2 regions of the Aeromicrobium sp. UC242_57 genome follow, and region 1 is predicted to be linked to the other one. Evidence: riboswitches for the same ligand, from Rfam matches in the RefSeq annotation. Region 1 holds a riboswitch; the other holds the start of a gene.

Region 1 (7,574 bases):
ACGCCGTCGACGACGACAGCGGTTCCCGCAGTGGTCGAGAACGCCATCAACGCAACCCGCTTCGGCGCGTCGATCGCCTTGGTCGGCGTCGGACGCCCGGACGCCTGTCCTGCCGCTGGCCCTCGTGACCGGTGCCGGCAAGACCCTCGTCGGCGCCATCGAGGGCGACGCCGTTCCGCAGGTGTTCATCCCTCAGCTTTGGCGCTGTACCGCGCCGGGGCGTTCCCGTTCGACCAGCCGATCACCGCTATGCCTTCGAAGACATCAAGACGGCCATCGCCGACACCAAGTCGGGCAAGGCCGTGAAGGCAGTTCTGACGATGCGCTGAACCGCGTGCTGGAATCATGGCAGCCATGAGCAACGACCCCCGCACGCGCCGCACGGTGTCAGCCCTCCGTTCGGCGCTGCGGGAGTCTCTCAGCACCGCGGCGTCGATGACGTGTCGGTCAGCGAGCTCTGCCGGGTCGCCGAAGTACCGCGAACCACGTTCTACACCCACTACGCCAGCGTGGGAGAAGCTCCTCACCACGATGCTGATCGAGGAGATCGACGCCCCCCTCGGACTGCCCGAGACCGACGAGATGTCGATCACCGAGCTTGCGGCATCCTTCCAGAAGACCTTGGTGGAGGCCTTCTGGATCATCACCCGAGACCGGGCACTGTTTCGCGCAGCCTTCGAGTCCAGCACGTCGTCGCACCTGTGGCGCTCCCTCGAGGCCAACTTCACCAGGAGGCTGAAGATCGCGCTCACCGTGTGGCGTCGCCACGGCGTCGCTCACGATGCCTTCGACCCGGTGGCGATCCCGTTCGCCGCGGCAGGTCTCAGCGAGTCGGTCAAGGCGTGGACGCTGTCGGACGGTGACGACCCTGCGGCCTGGGCCGACCATGTCAGGGACCAGATGCCGCCCTGGTGGCCGCGAGAGTCCTGAACCGCGCTACTTCGCGCCGTACACCACGTAGTCGTCGGACAGCTGCCAGACGGTGCCGACCTCGCCGAAACCGGCCTGCGCGAGCGCGGCGAGGTGCAGGTCGACGGCGGTCGGCGGCATGCTGTCGCGTCCGGCAAACCGCCGATCTCGTTCGGCCTGCAGCTCGGCCAGGTGCGGTAGCGCGGCCAGCTCGGTCCACCACTCGTCCCACGGCGGAGCACCCTCAGCGAACGCACGTGCCTGGGTCTGCTCGTCGTGGGCCTGAGCCCACACCTTGACCCGCGGCGTCCTACCGTCGAATCGCAGGTGGTCGCCGTTCAACAACGTGCCACCGGGGGCCAGCAGCCCGTACGAGGTCGCATAGACGTCGAGCAGCTGAGCCGGGGTCAGCCAGTGCAGTGCGGTCGACGAGACGAAGGCCTGCGGCGCCCCGGCGACCACGTCGCCCAGACGATCGGGCCACGACGGATCGGTCAGGTCGGCATCGACGATGCTGAGCCGACCCTCGTACGCGTCGACCTGGCTGCGTGCCACGTGCAGCAGCATGGGGTCGAAGTCGATGCCGACGACGCGGGCGCGGTCGAAACGGTCGAGTACGCGGGTGGACAACGAGCCAGGACCACACGCCAGGTCGACGACCGTGAAGTCACCGTCATTGTCGAGCCCGAGCACGTCGAGCATCGCGTCGAACCGCTTCTCCCGGTCAGCGATGTAGGCGGCCTGCTGGCTGTCCCAGCGGTCGATGAGTCCGGCGAGGCTCACTGGACGACCTTCAGCTCGCGCAGTCCCTCAGCGAGCTTTCTCGATGCCCTCGACATTGCGGATTGACGGATCCATCGTGGTGCCCTCGAGGATGATGTACCGCTTGTTCCTGACGGCAGTCAGCTTGCTGGCAACCGGATCGGACTCCAGGAACTTGATCTTGTCGGCCGCGCTGTCGCCGTCGCCACCGCGCCCCAGGTCGGCCAGCACCAGGACCGTCGGATCGCGGTCGAGGATGCTCTCCCAGCTGATCTCGGGCCACAGCTGCGAGCTGTCCTCGAAGGCGTTGGTGGCTCCGACCCCACGGGTCATGATGCCGGGGGCGCCACAGCAGCCGGCGATGTACGGCGTCTTGGTGGCGGCGTACCGCCAGGCGAGAGTCACGTCGTCGGCGTCGAGGTCGACCGTCGCTGCTGCGGCGCGCTCCTTGAGATCTTTGACGAGCTGGTCGCCCGATCCGTGACGTCGAAGAGGGTGGCGATGTCGCTGATCTCGCCGTACATGTCGTCGAGGGTCAGCGCATCGGTCTGCGTCGCTTCCTGACCTGTGCACTCGCTCGGCGACTGGTAGGTCCTGACTCCGAGCTTCTCGAACGTGTCGCGTTCGGCGATGCCCTCCGGCGTGAACGTGTAGTTGAACGTCGTGTAGATGAAGTCGGGGTCCTCGTCCAGGACCCGCTCGAAGGCGGGGAACTCCTTGCCGAACTTCTTGACGCCCTTCGCCGCGTCGGCCAGCTGGGCAGCACCTTGTCGTTCATGCCGACTCCGGCGATGCGCTGGTCCAGGCCGAGGCTGAGCAACGCTCGACTGCCGGCTGGTTGATGGCGACGGCACGCTCGATCGGCGTGTCGATCGTGACCTCGCGGCCACAGTTCTCGACGACGATCGCCGGCGAGGGGTCACCGGCAGGTGCCGGGTCGTCGCTCGCACCGCACGCGCCGAGCAGCAGCGCCATGGCGGCCGCCGTGATGGTCATGACAGGCAGGGGTCGTCTGCGCATTCTCACTCCAAACCCTCGTGGATACATGTGGCGCCTTGACCGGTCTCCTGACTCACGCGTCGACGACGCACCACCGGTCTTCCCAGACATCGCAGTCCAGTGACCTCGTACGTCTTCACGTACGACAGGGGCAGTACATCTCAGCGTTCACAGTGGCGAGGGCCGTGTCGGATTCGCACCGACTTCCCGAACACCAAGGCATCGGCAATCTCAGCAGCCTCCAAGCGACCCGAGACGAGCCCTTGCTACGCTGCGTGAGAACCAGTCGTACCCATTCGTTGGGTCAGGGAATCCGGTGTGAATCCGGGAGCTGACGCGCAGCGGTGAGGGTGACGGAGGTGGCATCGCCACTGGATCGCAAGATCTGGGAAGGCGCCACCATCCCGGGTCGAACCCGAGTCCCGAAGACCTGCTGGTTTGCGGCCGACTCGAGTCGGCCGGATCATTCGTCAGGCTCCGCGCAAGAGCCTCAGATCACAGGATTCACGTGCCTTCCCCTTCCTTCACACGTACTGCCGCCTGGGTGCTCTGCGCCGGGCTGGCCACCTCCGCCCTCACTGCCTGCGGAACCAGCGACTCCCCCGCCCGCGACGCCACGACCCGGGGAGCGGGCGAAGGCAGCACGACCTACCCGCTCACGATCAAGAACAACTGCGGCACCGACGTGACGATCGAGGCGGCCCCGCAGCGCGCGGTCTCGGTCAACCAGGGCTCGACCGAGATCCTGCTCTCGCTCGGCCTGGGTGACCGCATGGTCGGCACCTCGACCTGGACCGACGAGATCCGGCCCAACCTGGCGAAAGCCAATGCCACAGTTCCCCGCCTGGGTGACAACGCCGTCTCGTACGAGCGGGTGCTGCAGGAGGAGCCCGACATCGTGACCGCGTCGTTCGGCGGCTCCCTCAACGACGAGGATCCCGACCGCCGAGCGCAGTACGCCAAGCTGGGCGTGCCCACGTACGTCGCCCCGTCGCACTGCGACGGACGCACCGACGAGAGCGGTGACGGCCCGCGCGACCATCCGCTCGAGATGGACGTCATCTACCAGGAGATCACCGAGCTTCGCCCAGATCTTCGACGTCCCGTCCCGTGGCGAGAAGCTCGTCGCCGAGCTGAAGGCGCGCATGACCAAGGCCGCCGAGAACGCCCCGAAGAGCGACGTGTCCGTCGCCTACTGGTTCGCCAACACCGAGCTGCCCTACATGGCTGGCGCCAACGGCTGACCTGGCGTCATCTCACGCACGATCGGCGTCGAGAACACCTTCGACGACACGCAGACCGAGTGGCCCCAGGTCAGCTGGGAGAGCGTCCTCGACCGTGACCCGACCGTCATCGTGCTCGGCGACCTGCGCCGCAAGTCGCAGACCGGAGACAAGCTGGAGGACAAGATCAAGTTCCTCGAGTCCAACCCGGTCACCCAGCGCCTGACGGCCGTGCGCAACAAGCGCTACGTCATCATGAACGGTGCCGACATGAACCCGTCGATTCGTACTGTCGACGGTGCCGAGAAGCTCTCGGAGGCACTGGTCGAGCTCGGGCTCACGCGTTGAACCAGACCGACCGAACGCCTGTGGTCCGGGGCGCCCGCGGGGCGCTCTGGGCCGGGGGCCTGGCGGCACTGGCGCTGTCGATCGCCGTCGCCATCACGATCGGGCCGGCCGACCTCTCGGTCGGCGAGGTGTTCGCCGTGGTCGGCCAGCACCTCGGCTGGGGCGACGCAGGGGTCTCGCGCATCCGCGACGGCATCGTCTGGGAGCTGCGCCTGCCACGCACCCTGCTGGCGGCTGTCTGCGGCGCTGGGCTCGCGATCTGTGGCGCGATCATGCAGTCGCTGCTGCGCAATCCGCTCGCCGACCCGTTCGTCCTCGGCATCTCGTCGGGCGCGTCGACTGGGGCCGTGCTCGTCGTGATCCTGGGCGTCGGCGGCGGCATCATCACGCTGTCGACCGGGGCATTCCTCGGCGCGGTCGTCGCGTTCTCCATGGTCCTGCTGCTCGCCGCCGGCGCCGGCGGCACACCTGACCGCGTCGTGCTCGCCGGCGTCGCCGCGACCCGCTGTCCTCCGCACTCACCTCGTTCATCGTCACGTCCTCGGCCGACGCCGAGCAGACCCGCGGGGTCCTGTTCTGGCTGCTCGGCTCCCTCAGTGGTGCGGGCTGGACCGATGTCGTCACGTGCGGGATCGTGTGCCTCGTCGGCCTCGTCATCTGCATCGCGCTGGCCCCTGCACTCGATGCATTCGCCTTCGGCGAGGATGCCGCCGCCTCGCTGGGCATCTCGGTGCGCTGGGTGCGGCTCGTGCTGCTCGTGGTCACCGCGTTGATCACCGCGACCCTCGTGAGTGCCGCCGGTGCGATCGGCTTCGTCGGCCTCGTCCTGCCGCACGCTGCTCGCGCCGTCGTCGGCCCCGGCACCGGCTGCTCCTGCCCGCCACGGCCCTCATCGGAGCGATCTTCCTGGTCTGGGTCGACACCGTCGCCCGCACGGTGTTCAGCCCGCAGGAGCTGCCGGTCGGCGTCGTCACCGCCTTGGTCGGCGTGCCGGCATTCGCCGTCATCCTCTATCGCCGCAAGAGGCCCGTATGAGCCTCGCGACCCGCAACGTCTCGTGGAGCGTCGGTGGACGTCTCGTCGTCGACGACGTCACGTTCGACGTCACCCCCGGCTCGACGCTCGGGCTGCTCGGTCCCAACGGATCGGGCAAGTCATCGCTGCTGCGACTGCTGGCCGGGGTCAGGAAGCCCGCCAGCGGCCAGGTCCTGCTCGACGGCACCGACCTGCACGGGCTACGTCGCCGTGACATCGCCCGCCGCATCGCAGTGGTCGAGCAGCACGCGCAGACCGAGCCTCGACCTCACGGTGTCCGACGTCGTGAAGCTCGGCCGCATCCCCCACCGCTCCACCTGGTCGCCCGAAGGCGTCGCCGACCAGGCCGCTGTCGCCGAGGCGCTCGCACGGGTCGAGCTGACCGCGATGGCTGCCCGTTCCTGGCACACGTTGTCGGGGGGCGAGCGTCAACGAGCCCACATCGCCCGGGCCCTCGCCCAGGAACCCCAGAAGCTGCTGCTCGACGAGCCGACCAACCATCTCGACGTGCACCACCAGCTCGACCTGCTCGGACTGGTGCGACGCCTGCCCGTCACCTCGGTCGTCGCCCTGCACGACCTCAACCTGGCCGCGATGTTCTGCGACCAGCCGTCGTCCTGTCGGACGGCGCCGTCTTTGCGACCGGCAGCCCGACCCGAGGTGCTCACCCCCGACCTCATCGCCGAGGTCTACCGCGTGCGCGCCGTCGTCACCCACGACGGTCCCGGCGACGTGCCGGCCGTGCGGTTCGAGCCCGGGCTGCCATAGGGCTTGCCCTGCGCCCCAGATACACACTGTCCGATCGCGAGGGAGACCGCTAGCATCTCTGCAGACTCCCAGAGCGAGGAACGCCCCAAATGACCCAGACGTTCAGACGTCGGCGGCAGCCTGGTCACCACCTGGTAAGGCAACTGCTGCGACGAGCCTGGACTGCCGGGGCGACGGACGGGAGCGATGCCGGATGGGCATCTCGCGCCCTGTCGCAGTCGATGAAGCAGATCTTGCTCCGAGCCATCGCGCTGTTCCAGGTCGTGAATCTGTGGGCCGTCGCGAATACTCGATGCCCCCACCTCGCACAAGGTGGGGCTGGGGCTCGCCCATCTCGGCCTCCTGGGATTGGCGTGGGCGGCAAGCGGCTCACGGGTTCCTGCCGGGCTGGTGCTGACGCTGGTGTACATCGTCGTGCTGCTGACTGGGCCGTGGCAGGGCCGATCGAGACGGTTCTGGCCTTCGCTGGGGTGCTGGCTGGCCAACTTGACCGCCGCTGCCCCGACCTTCGTGCTGCGAGGCCGCTGGGCCATCGCTTTTCCGGTCGTCGTTGCGTTGGTCCTGCTGATCGCCCTCACCCAGGTCAACCCTGACTGGGGCCCGGACCCGCCCAACGCAATTGTCGTGACGACCCTGGCGATCATGCTGGCCACCCGTATCGGCGTGTCCTTCCTGTTCGACTTCGCCGAGCAGGCAGACGCCGCAGCATCGGCGGCCGAGGACGAGCTGACGGGCGGTAGCCGAGGTACGCACCGCGAGCAACACTGCCGCCGAGGATGCGCGTGTCTCGCACGACACCGTCATCAACACCTTGGGGGCCATCGCCAACGGGGCCCGGCCATCACCGACACCGAGGCGGCTCCGCGCTCGCTGCTCCGTCGACGCGGCGACGGTCGAGTCGTTGTGGGCTGCCGAGGGCGACTTCCACAGATCCAGCACCGAGCCTCCGAGCGATGTTTGCCAGCGACGCTAGCGAGTGGTCCGGACTGGTCTCGATGACGTGGAGCTGCACTCACGTCGAGAACGATCTGCCCGATTGTGCTGTACGTGCCATCGTCGCTGCCGTCGGCGAGGTGCTCCGCAATGTCGTCAGCATGCGAGAACTGACCATGCCGAGGTAGACGTGCGCCTCATCGACGGAGCGCTGCACGTCACGATCAGCGACGACGGAATCGGCTTCGACGGCGTGCTTCCGGCTGGCTCGAGGCTTCGCCGAATCCGTGCGCTCCAGAGTCGAAGACGTCGGCGCCACCGTCACCCTCGACACTGCACCTGGTCGAGGAACCATCGTCGTCGTGCGGCTCCACCCCGACCGTGCCGCAGAAGCGGATGCCTTCGGAGTCCGAGCAGACCAGGACCACCTGAACATCGAGGGCGTCGTCAGCGCGCTGCACTCCCGATCAGGATGGCTCTGGGCCCCGGGAGTGACACTGGTGGGCCTCGTCCTGGCGGTGACCGCGACCCCCACGGTCGGCGTGGTCTACGCCATGCCGGCGGTCGGGGCTCTGACCTCGGCATATGGCTGGATCA
Region 2 (7,574 bases), 1.1 Mb from region 1:
GACGATCCGGATCGTCGAGTCGTACAACGAGGGGTCGCCCCACACGAGGAAGGCTGCGGTGCCACCGCGGGCTCGGAGCACCTGCTCGTAGGCGGCGACCCTGGCTTCGTGCCAGGTCTTCACCGCGGCCGGGTAGTCGGCCGGATCCTTCCGGTCGCGTTCGGGGTCGGCGACGGCGACGACCTCGAGACCGAAGTGATCTGCGATGACGCGGCGTGCCGCCAGCAGCTCGTCGTCAGGCCCCTTGGTGGCGGCGATGACGTAGTCGGCGCCGCGCAGGGCCTGCGCGACCTCGGAGGTCACGTGCTGCAGGCCCATGCCGACACCGGCGATCAGCACCTTCACTGGTCGCGGTCCTCCAGATCACCTTCGACCTCGAGGTACACCCCCTGCAGGGCCTCCAGCGTCGCCGGATCGGGCTCGGCCCACAGGCCACGCTCGGCTGCCTCGTGCAGCCGCTCGACGATGCCGCGCAGTGCCCACGGGTTGGACTGGCGCAAGAACGCCTGGTTGGTCTCGTCGAGCACGTACTCGTCGGCGAGCTTCTCGTACATCCAGTCGTGCACGACGCCGGCGGTGGCGTCGAAGCCGAACAGGTAGTCGACCGTCGCTGCGAGCTCGAAGGCGCCCTTGTATCCGTGTCGCTGCATCGCCGCGATCCAGCGGGGGTTGACGACCCTGGCCCGGAAGATGCGCGCCGTCTCCTCCGACAGCGTGCGGGTGCGGACCGAGTCGGGATTCGTGGAGTCGCCGACGTACGCCTTCGGGTCCGATCCGGTCAGTGCACGAACTGTCGCGATCATGCCGCCGTGGTACTGGAAGTAGTCGTCGGAGTCGGCAATGTCGTGCTCCGCGCTGTCGACGTTCTTCGCCGCGACCGTGATGCGCCGGTAGTTGGCCCGCATGTCGTCGGCGGCCGGTGCGCCGTCGAGATCGCGTCCGTAGGCGAACCCGCCCCACGCGGTGTAGACCTCGGCGAGGTCGTTGTCGTCGCGCCACGTGCCCGACTCGATGACCTGCAGGATGCCTGCACCGTAGGAGCCCGGCTTGGAGCCGAAGATGCGGGTCGTGGCGCGTCGGTCGTCGCCGTGGTCGGCGAGGTCGGCGCGCACGTGTGCTCGCACGTAGTTGTCGTCATCGGACTCGTCGAGGTCGGCCACGGCTGTACCGCGTCGTCGAGCATCGCGACGACGTGCGGGAACGCGTCGCGGAAGAAGCCCGAGATGCGCACCGTCACGTCGATGCGGGGACGTCCGGCTCGGCCAGGGAGATGGTCTCCAGCTGGCTGACCCGGCGTGAGGCCTCGTCCCAGACGGGGCGCACGCCGAGCAGCGCGAGCACCTCGGCGACATCGTCGCCGCTGGTGCGCATCGCGCTGGTGCCCCAGACCGACAGCCCCACCGAGGACGGGTAGGTGCCGGTGTCGTCGAGGTGTCGCTTCACCAGCGAGTCGGCCATCGCCTGCCCGGTCTGCCACGCCAGGCGGGACGGCACAGCCCGCGGGTCGACGGTGTAGAAGTTGCGTCCGGTCGGAAGCACGTTGACCAGGCCGCGCAGGGGGGAGCCTGAGGGGCCTGCCGGGACGAAGCCGCCGTTCAGGGAGTGCAGGATCGCCGCGAGCTCGTCGGTCGTCCGGTCGAGACGAGGGACGACCTGCTCGGCCGCGAAGGCCAGCACCCGTTGCACCTGCGGATCGACGTGCAGCCCGGCAGCAGCGGCAGGATCCCAGTCGGCGGCTTCCATCTGCTCGACCAGCTCACGTGCGCGAGTCTCGATCTCGTCGACGGCGTGCAGCTCGGCGCCTTCCTTGAGCCCGAGCGCGCTGCGCAGACCAGGCACAGCGTTGCCGACGCCACCCCACACCTGTGCGGCGCGCAGGATCGACATCACCAGGTTGGTGCGCGCCTCGCCGGTGGGTGCCTGGCCGAGGACGTGCAGACCGTCGCGGATCTGCGCGTCCTTGATCTCGCACAGCCAGCCGTCGACGTGCAGCAGGAAGTCGTCGAACTCCTGATCGTCTGGGCGTTCCTCCAGGCCGAGGTCACGGTGCATCTCGGCGGCCCGCATGAGGGCCCAGATCTCGCCGCGGACCGCGGGGAGCTTCGCCGGGTCCATCGAGGCGATGTTGGCGTGCTCGTCCAGCAGCTGTTCGAGCCGGGCGATGTCGCCGTACGACTCGGCGCGAGCCATCGGCGGGACGAGGTGGTCGATGATCGTGGCGTGGGCGCGGCGCTTGGCCTGGGCGCCTTCGCCCGGATCGTTGACGAGGAACGGGTAGATCAACGGCATGCTGCCGATCGCGGCATCCGGGCCGCACGATGCCGACAGCGCGGCGTTCTTGCCCGGCAGCCACTCCATCGAGCCGTGCTTGCCGAGGTGGACGACTGCATCGGCGCCGAAACCGTGCTCGAGCCACCGGTAGGCGGCCAGGTAGTGGTGGCTGGGAGGCAGATCGGGATCGTGGTAGATCGCGACGGGGTTCTCGCCGAAGCCGCGTGGCGGCTGGATGATCAGGACGATGTTGCCGGCGGTCAGCGTGGCCAGCACGAGCTCGCCCTGGTCGTTGACGAACAGGCTGCCGGGCGCCGGACCCCATGCCTCCTGCATCGCGTCGCGCAGGTCGGCCGGCAGGTCGGTCGTCCACGTGGCGTAGTCGGACGGGCTGATGCGGACGTGCGCGTCGGTCAGCTGAGCCGTGGTCAGCCACTCCTCGTCCTGGCCGCCGGCCGCGATCAGCGCGTGGATGAGGCCGTCGCCTGCCGTCGTGTCCTCCTCGTCGAGCAGCGCGGTGACCTGGTTCTCGCCGCCGATGTCGTAGCCCTCGTCGCGGAGGCGCCGCAGGAGCCGGATCGTGGAGACCGGGGTGTCGAGGCCGACGGCGTTGCCGATGCGGGCGTGCTTGGTCGGGTACGCCGACAGCACCAGCGCCAGGCGCTTGTCGGCGTTCGGGATGTGCCGCAGCCGGGCGTGGTTGACGGCGATCCGGGCGACCCGGTCACACCGCTCGGTGTCGGCGACGTACTGGGGCAGGCCGTCGGAGTCGAGCTCCTTGAACGAGAACGGCGCGGTGATGATGCGGCCATCGAACTCGGGGATCGCGATCTGGGTGGCCGAGTCGAGGGGGGTCACGCCATCGTCAGAGGCCTCCCACTCCGCGCGGCTGCTGGTCAGGCACAGGCCTTGCAGCACCGGGATGTCGAGGGCGGCCATGCGCTCGACGTCCCAGGCCTCGTCGTCCCCGCCGGCGCTGGCGGTGGCCGGGACACTGCCGCCGGCGGCGAGGACCGTCACGATGAGGGCGTCGAGCCGGCCGAGCCCCTCGTAGAGATCGTCACCTGCTGCCCTCAGGGAACCGGCGAAGATCGGCACGCCGGTGGCCTGGCCGGTCGAGTCGACGGCGTCGGCGAGGGCGTGGACGAAGGCGGTGTTGCCGCTGGCCTCGTGGGCGCGGTAGTACAAGATCCCGATCTGCGGCAGGTCGGCCGCAGGTGCCGACGTGCGATCAGCGAACCCCCACGCCGGGATCTCGTCTGGCGGCTCGAAGCCCACGCCGGTCAGCAGGACAGTGTCGGACAAGAAGGCGTGCAGCTGGGCCAGGTTGCCGGGGCCGCCTTCGGCCAGGTAGCGGTGCGCCTGTGCGGCAACACCCATCGGCACGGTCGACACGCTCCATGAGCTCGGCGCTCGGCTGCAGGCTACCGCCGAGGATGACCAGAGGGACGCCGCGCTCACGGACCGCGCCGAGCCCGGGCCACAGGTCGTGCGGGGAGCCCAGCAGGCGCACCACCACGAGGTCGACGCCGTCGACGATGGCATCGAGCCGGTCGTCGGAGGTGCGGCTCGGATCGGCCCACTCGTAGGCAGCACCGCTGGCACGGGCCGAGAGCAGATCGGTGTCGGACGTGGACAGCAGGGCAATGCGGGTCGTCAGGTCGGCCATGTCGCCGGTCTCCTCCTAGGGGTTCTCGCCCCGTCATGTGGTCGGACCGTCCGTGGCCAGTGTCTGGCTTGTGTCCCGCTCGACGTGGTCGTGCGGGAACATCACAGTGGCGGAACCGCCCCGGACTCTCACCGGGTTCCTGCGCCACGGGCGTGCTGGCAGCCTACGGGAGGTACCGCCGGGGAGATCCGATGCCCTGCTTGTCGGCGGCGTGCGCGTTGCAGGCAAGAATGTGCGCATGCTTGGTTTGACGTGGGCGACAGCGAATCCACCAGTCGCGGCGATGTCGGCATGGCCGGTGTGACGCTGGTCGGCGGCGGTCCGGGAGACCCGAGCTGATCACGGTCGCGGGCCTGAAGGCGCTGATGACCGCCGACGTCGTGGTGGCCGACCATCTGGCCCCGCTGGTGCTTCTCGACCAGCCCGGCCCGACGTCGAGGTCGTCGACGTGGCCAAGTTCCCGCGCGGCAGAACCACCCCGCAGGAGGCGATCAACGCGCTGCTGATCGATCGAGCGAAGCAGGGTCTGCAGGTCGTCCGGCTCAAGGGAGGCGACGGCGACGTGTTCGGTCGCGGCTTCGAGGAGCTGACGGGCATGTCAGGACGCCGGTGTCCCGGTCAAGGTGGTTCCGGGAGTGTCGTCGGCTGTCGCCGTGCCTGCGATCGCCGGTATCCCAGCGACGCACCGGGGGCTGGTCGACGGGTTCACGGTCGTGTCAGGACATGCGCCGCCCGGGCATCCGACCAGCCTGACCGACTGGTCGGCCCTGGCTCGCGCCGGCGGCACGATCATCGTCCTGATGGGGGTCGCCAACGCCGCGCACATCGCCGCGGCCTTGATGGGCGGTGGCTTGTCGGGCTCGACTCCCGTGGCACTGATCTGCGACGGCAGCCTGCCCACGGAACGCACGATCCGCTCGACCCTCGCCGACCTGGGCTCGACGCCGGTCGCCGAGCAGGTCGCACCGCCAGCCGTCATCGTCATCGGGGCAGTCGCCGACCTGGAGAGTCAGCCGACGTCGTCGGCGAGTCCCAGCTCAGCATCGCCGGCGTCAGCGAAGTAGCCCTCCACGTCGCCGACCTCGTCCAACGAGGCGGGGGACCAGCGCGGGTCCGGTCCTTGTCGACAACCTGCGCCCGTACGCCCTCGGCGAAGTCGGGGTGCCGGTGCAGCCGCCGCGCCAGGCGGAACTCCCTGGTCGAGGGCCTGACGCAGATCGGTCATGTCGCGAGCCCGCCGCAGGGCGCCGAGCGTCACGGTCACGGCGGTCGGTGACTTGGCAGAGATCGTGACGGCCGCGGCCCGGGCGTCATCGATCTCGGAGCCGCGCAGCCGGTTGACGATGGCCAGGACATCAGGGCCTTCGTACACCTGTCGATCCACGACCGGGCAGCCAGCAGCGGAGAGTCGGGGGTCGGTTCGGCAACCTGGGCGACGGCCTCAAGGGGCTCGGTGGTGGCGAGAGCGGCGACGAGCCCGGGCAGGTGCTGAGTCGGGACGTACCAGTCAGCCAGGCCGATCGCGATGGCGTCACCGGCGCGCACGGTCCCCGCAGTCAGCGCGAGGTGGGTGCCGAGCTCGCCGGGCGCGTGCGACAGCAGGTAGGTGCCGCCGACGTCGGGAAGGAAGCCGATACCCGTCTCTGGCATGCCGATCGAGGAACGCTCGGTCACGACACGGATGTCGGCATGTGCCGACAGGCCGATCCCGCCACCGAGGACGATGCCGTCCATCACCGCGACGAACGGCTTGGATAGCTGGCGATCGTCGCGTTGAGGCGGTACTCGTCGGCCGAGAACCCCTCTGAGGCAGTTCCGCCAGCGAGTGCGTCGTGGTACATCGCGACGATGTCTCCGCCGGCACAGAGGCCTCGCTCGCCGGCACCGGTCAGCACGACCGTTGCCACGTCGGGATCATCGCGCCACCGGTCGAGGGCGTCTTGGAGCAGACGAACCATGTCGTGGGTCAAGGCGTTGATGGCTCGCGGGCGATGGAGCCGCAGGTGACCGACCCGGCCGTCTCGGCTGATCAGGACGTCGTCGCCGTGGTCGAGCACGGCGGCCTGCTGGTGAGTCTGGGTCATCGTGGCAACGCTAGCCTCCGCGCGGGGCTCGATGTGAGTGGCCCGTCGGAACTATGTCCAAGGTCACAAACATTCCGTCATGCGAGGCAATTCAACGTGAGACAGTATGTCAGTTGAAACTTGCATTTACACGGGTCGCGAACTTCCCCACGCAGTCCCACACTCCCAGGAAGTGCACCTCGTGTCCGCCGACTACAACAGCATCGACTCCCACCCGTTCTCTCTGACGACCTCAGCGACGCCGAGCCGCATCGGGCTCAGCCGTGACGGCCGCACCGACGCCTACGCCGAGCTGTACACCCGCCACAGCTATGTGGCCCGCCGCCTGGCTCGGCATCTGGGTCAGCGCGAAGAAGCCGAGGACGTCGTGGCCGAGGCGTTCGCCCAGATCCTCGACCTCCTGCTCCGTGGAAGGGGCCCGACGAGTCGTTCCGGGCGTACCTGTTCACGACGATCCGGCACGAGTCCGGTCGACGGGCGAAGGTCGCGCAGCGTGTCATCACGACCGACGACGACTCGCAGATCGACGTGCCCGTGGCCTTCGGGGCTGGCGAGCTCGACCTGTTCGAGCGCACTGCGGTCAAGGCAGCCTACCAGTCGTTGCCCGAGCGGTGGCAGCGCGTGCTGTGGCACCTCGACGTCGAGGGGCGCAAGCCGCTCGAGCTGGCCGACACCTTGGGGATGAAGGCGAACACGGTCTCCGCACTGGTGTACCGAGCCAGGACGGGGCTGCGCGAGGCCTACCTGCAGCAGCACGTCGCCGTCGACCATGATCACGTCGCGCGGTCGTGCGGCGAGGTGCGCGCCAGCCTGGCAGCTGTCGTGCGACGCACGGCGTCGGCGAAGGAACAGGATCGGGGCGTGGGCGCACGTCGACGGGTGCGCCGACTGCAGCGTCATCCGTGCGTGAGCTGCAGGACGTCAACCGTGACCTCGGTGCCGTGGCGGCGCCGCAGCGCTGGCCACGACGACAGTCGGAGGGGGAGCCCTCGTCGCCGGCAAGGTCGGCGGCGGGATGCTCGCGAACCTGGTGGCCACGACGAAGGGTGCAGCGGTGGCCGTGCTGGTTCCGGCGGCTGCTGTCACGGCGACGACGGTCGCGGTGATGTCGACCGGGACCTCGGGCTCGGCCGTCGCGGCGTCCCCGGTGACCGAGAGTGTCGTCCACGTCGCCCCCCGAGCGGGGTTTCCGACGGAGCCGGTCCGTCGTGAGCCGAATGCCGTCGCAGCACGGAGCACGGCCTCTGCTGGTGCGGCTGATGTCCCACGACCTGCAGCGCACCCGGTGGCGGCAGCGCCTTCGACGACGACCGCACCTCAGGCGACACCCGGCCGACCCGATGCAGCGAGCGTCGTCACGGACCTCACCGGCAAGGTGGCGAATGGCCGGCCGGTCGGTGCGGTGAAGGACGTCGCCGACGGGCTCGACGACGTCGTGCCCGGAGCCGTCGAGCTCGTCGATCGGCGGTGCCCAGGATCGGCGGCTAGCGACCTACTCGCCGGTGCAGGCCGTGTAGGTCGTCGTGAACTCGTCGGTGTCCTGCAGCGGC

What was found. A riboswitch is a leader RNA that binds a small molecule or an ion and turns the genes downstream of it on or off. The one in region 1 is predicted to bind cobalamin.
Region 2: another riboswitch for cobalamin. It lies ahead of ACHMWU_RS18145 (hypothetical protein); the one in region 1 lies ahead of ACHMWU_RS10320 (ABC transporter substrate-binding protein).

What each region holds. Positions count from the first base shown of each region.
Region 1 covers NZ_JBIOAM010000003.1:160,262-167,835, reverse strand. The annotation lists gene ACHMWU_RS10350 (zinc-binding dehydrogenase) at 1-128, shown strand, start outside; gene ACHMWU_RS10345 (hypothetical protein) at 132-329, shown strand; gene ACHMWU_RS10340 (hypothetical protein) at 355-930, shown strand; gene ACHMWU_RS10335 (class I SAM-dependent methyltransferase) at 937-1,692, opposite strand; gene ACHMWU_RS10330 (ABC transporter substrate-binding protein) at 1,720-2,244, opposite strand; gene ACHMWU_RS10325 (hypothetical protein) at 2,446-2,667, opposite strand; cobalamin riboswitch at 2,711-2,904, opposite strand; cobalamin riboswitch at 2,937-3,123, shown strand; gene ACHMWU_RS10320 (ABC transporter substrate-binding protein) at 3,179-4,012, shown strand; gene ACHMWU_RS10315 (ABC transporter substrate-binding protein) at 3,924-4,241, shown strand; partial or broken gene ACHMWU_RS10310 (iron chelate uptake ABC transporter family permease subunit) at 4,262-4,681, shown strand; partial or broken gene ACHMWU_RS10305 (FecCD family ABC transporter permease) at 4,747-5,276, shown strand; partial or broken gene ACHMWU_RS10300 (ATP-binding cassette domain-containing protein) at 5,273-5,488, shown strand; gene ACHMWU_RS10295 (ABC transporter ATP-binding protein) at 5,487-6,044, shown strand; gene ACHMWU_RS10290 (hypothetical protein) at 6,357-7,043, shown strand; gene ACHMWU_RS10285 (hypothetical protein) at 7,265-7,574, shown strand, end outside.
Region 2 covers NZ_JBIOAM010000003.1:1,250,199-1,257,772, forward strand. The annotation lists gene ACHMWU_RS18130 (SAM-dependent methyltransferase) at 1-345, opposite strand, end outside; partial or broken gene ACHMWU_RS18135 (cobaltochelatase subunit CobN) at 342-1,237, opposite strand; gene ACHMWU_RS18140 (cobaltochelatase subunit CobN) at 1,234-3,576, opposite strand; gene ACHMWU_RS18145 (hypothetical protein) at 3,503-3,940, opposite strand; cobalamin riboswitch at 3,977-4,104, opposite strand; partial or broken gene cobA (uroporphyrinogen-III C-methyltransferase) at 4,232-5,004, shown strand; gene ACHMWU_RS18155 (enoyl-CoA hydratase/isomerase family protein) at 4,922-5,158, opposite strand; partial or broken gene ACHMWU_RS18160 (3-hydroxyisobutyryl-CoA hydrolase) at 5,073-6,024, opposite strand; gene ACHMWU_RS18165 (sigma-70 family RNA polymerase sigma factor) at 6,559-7,236, shown strand.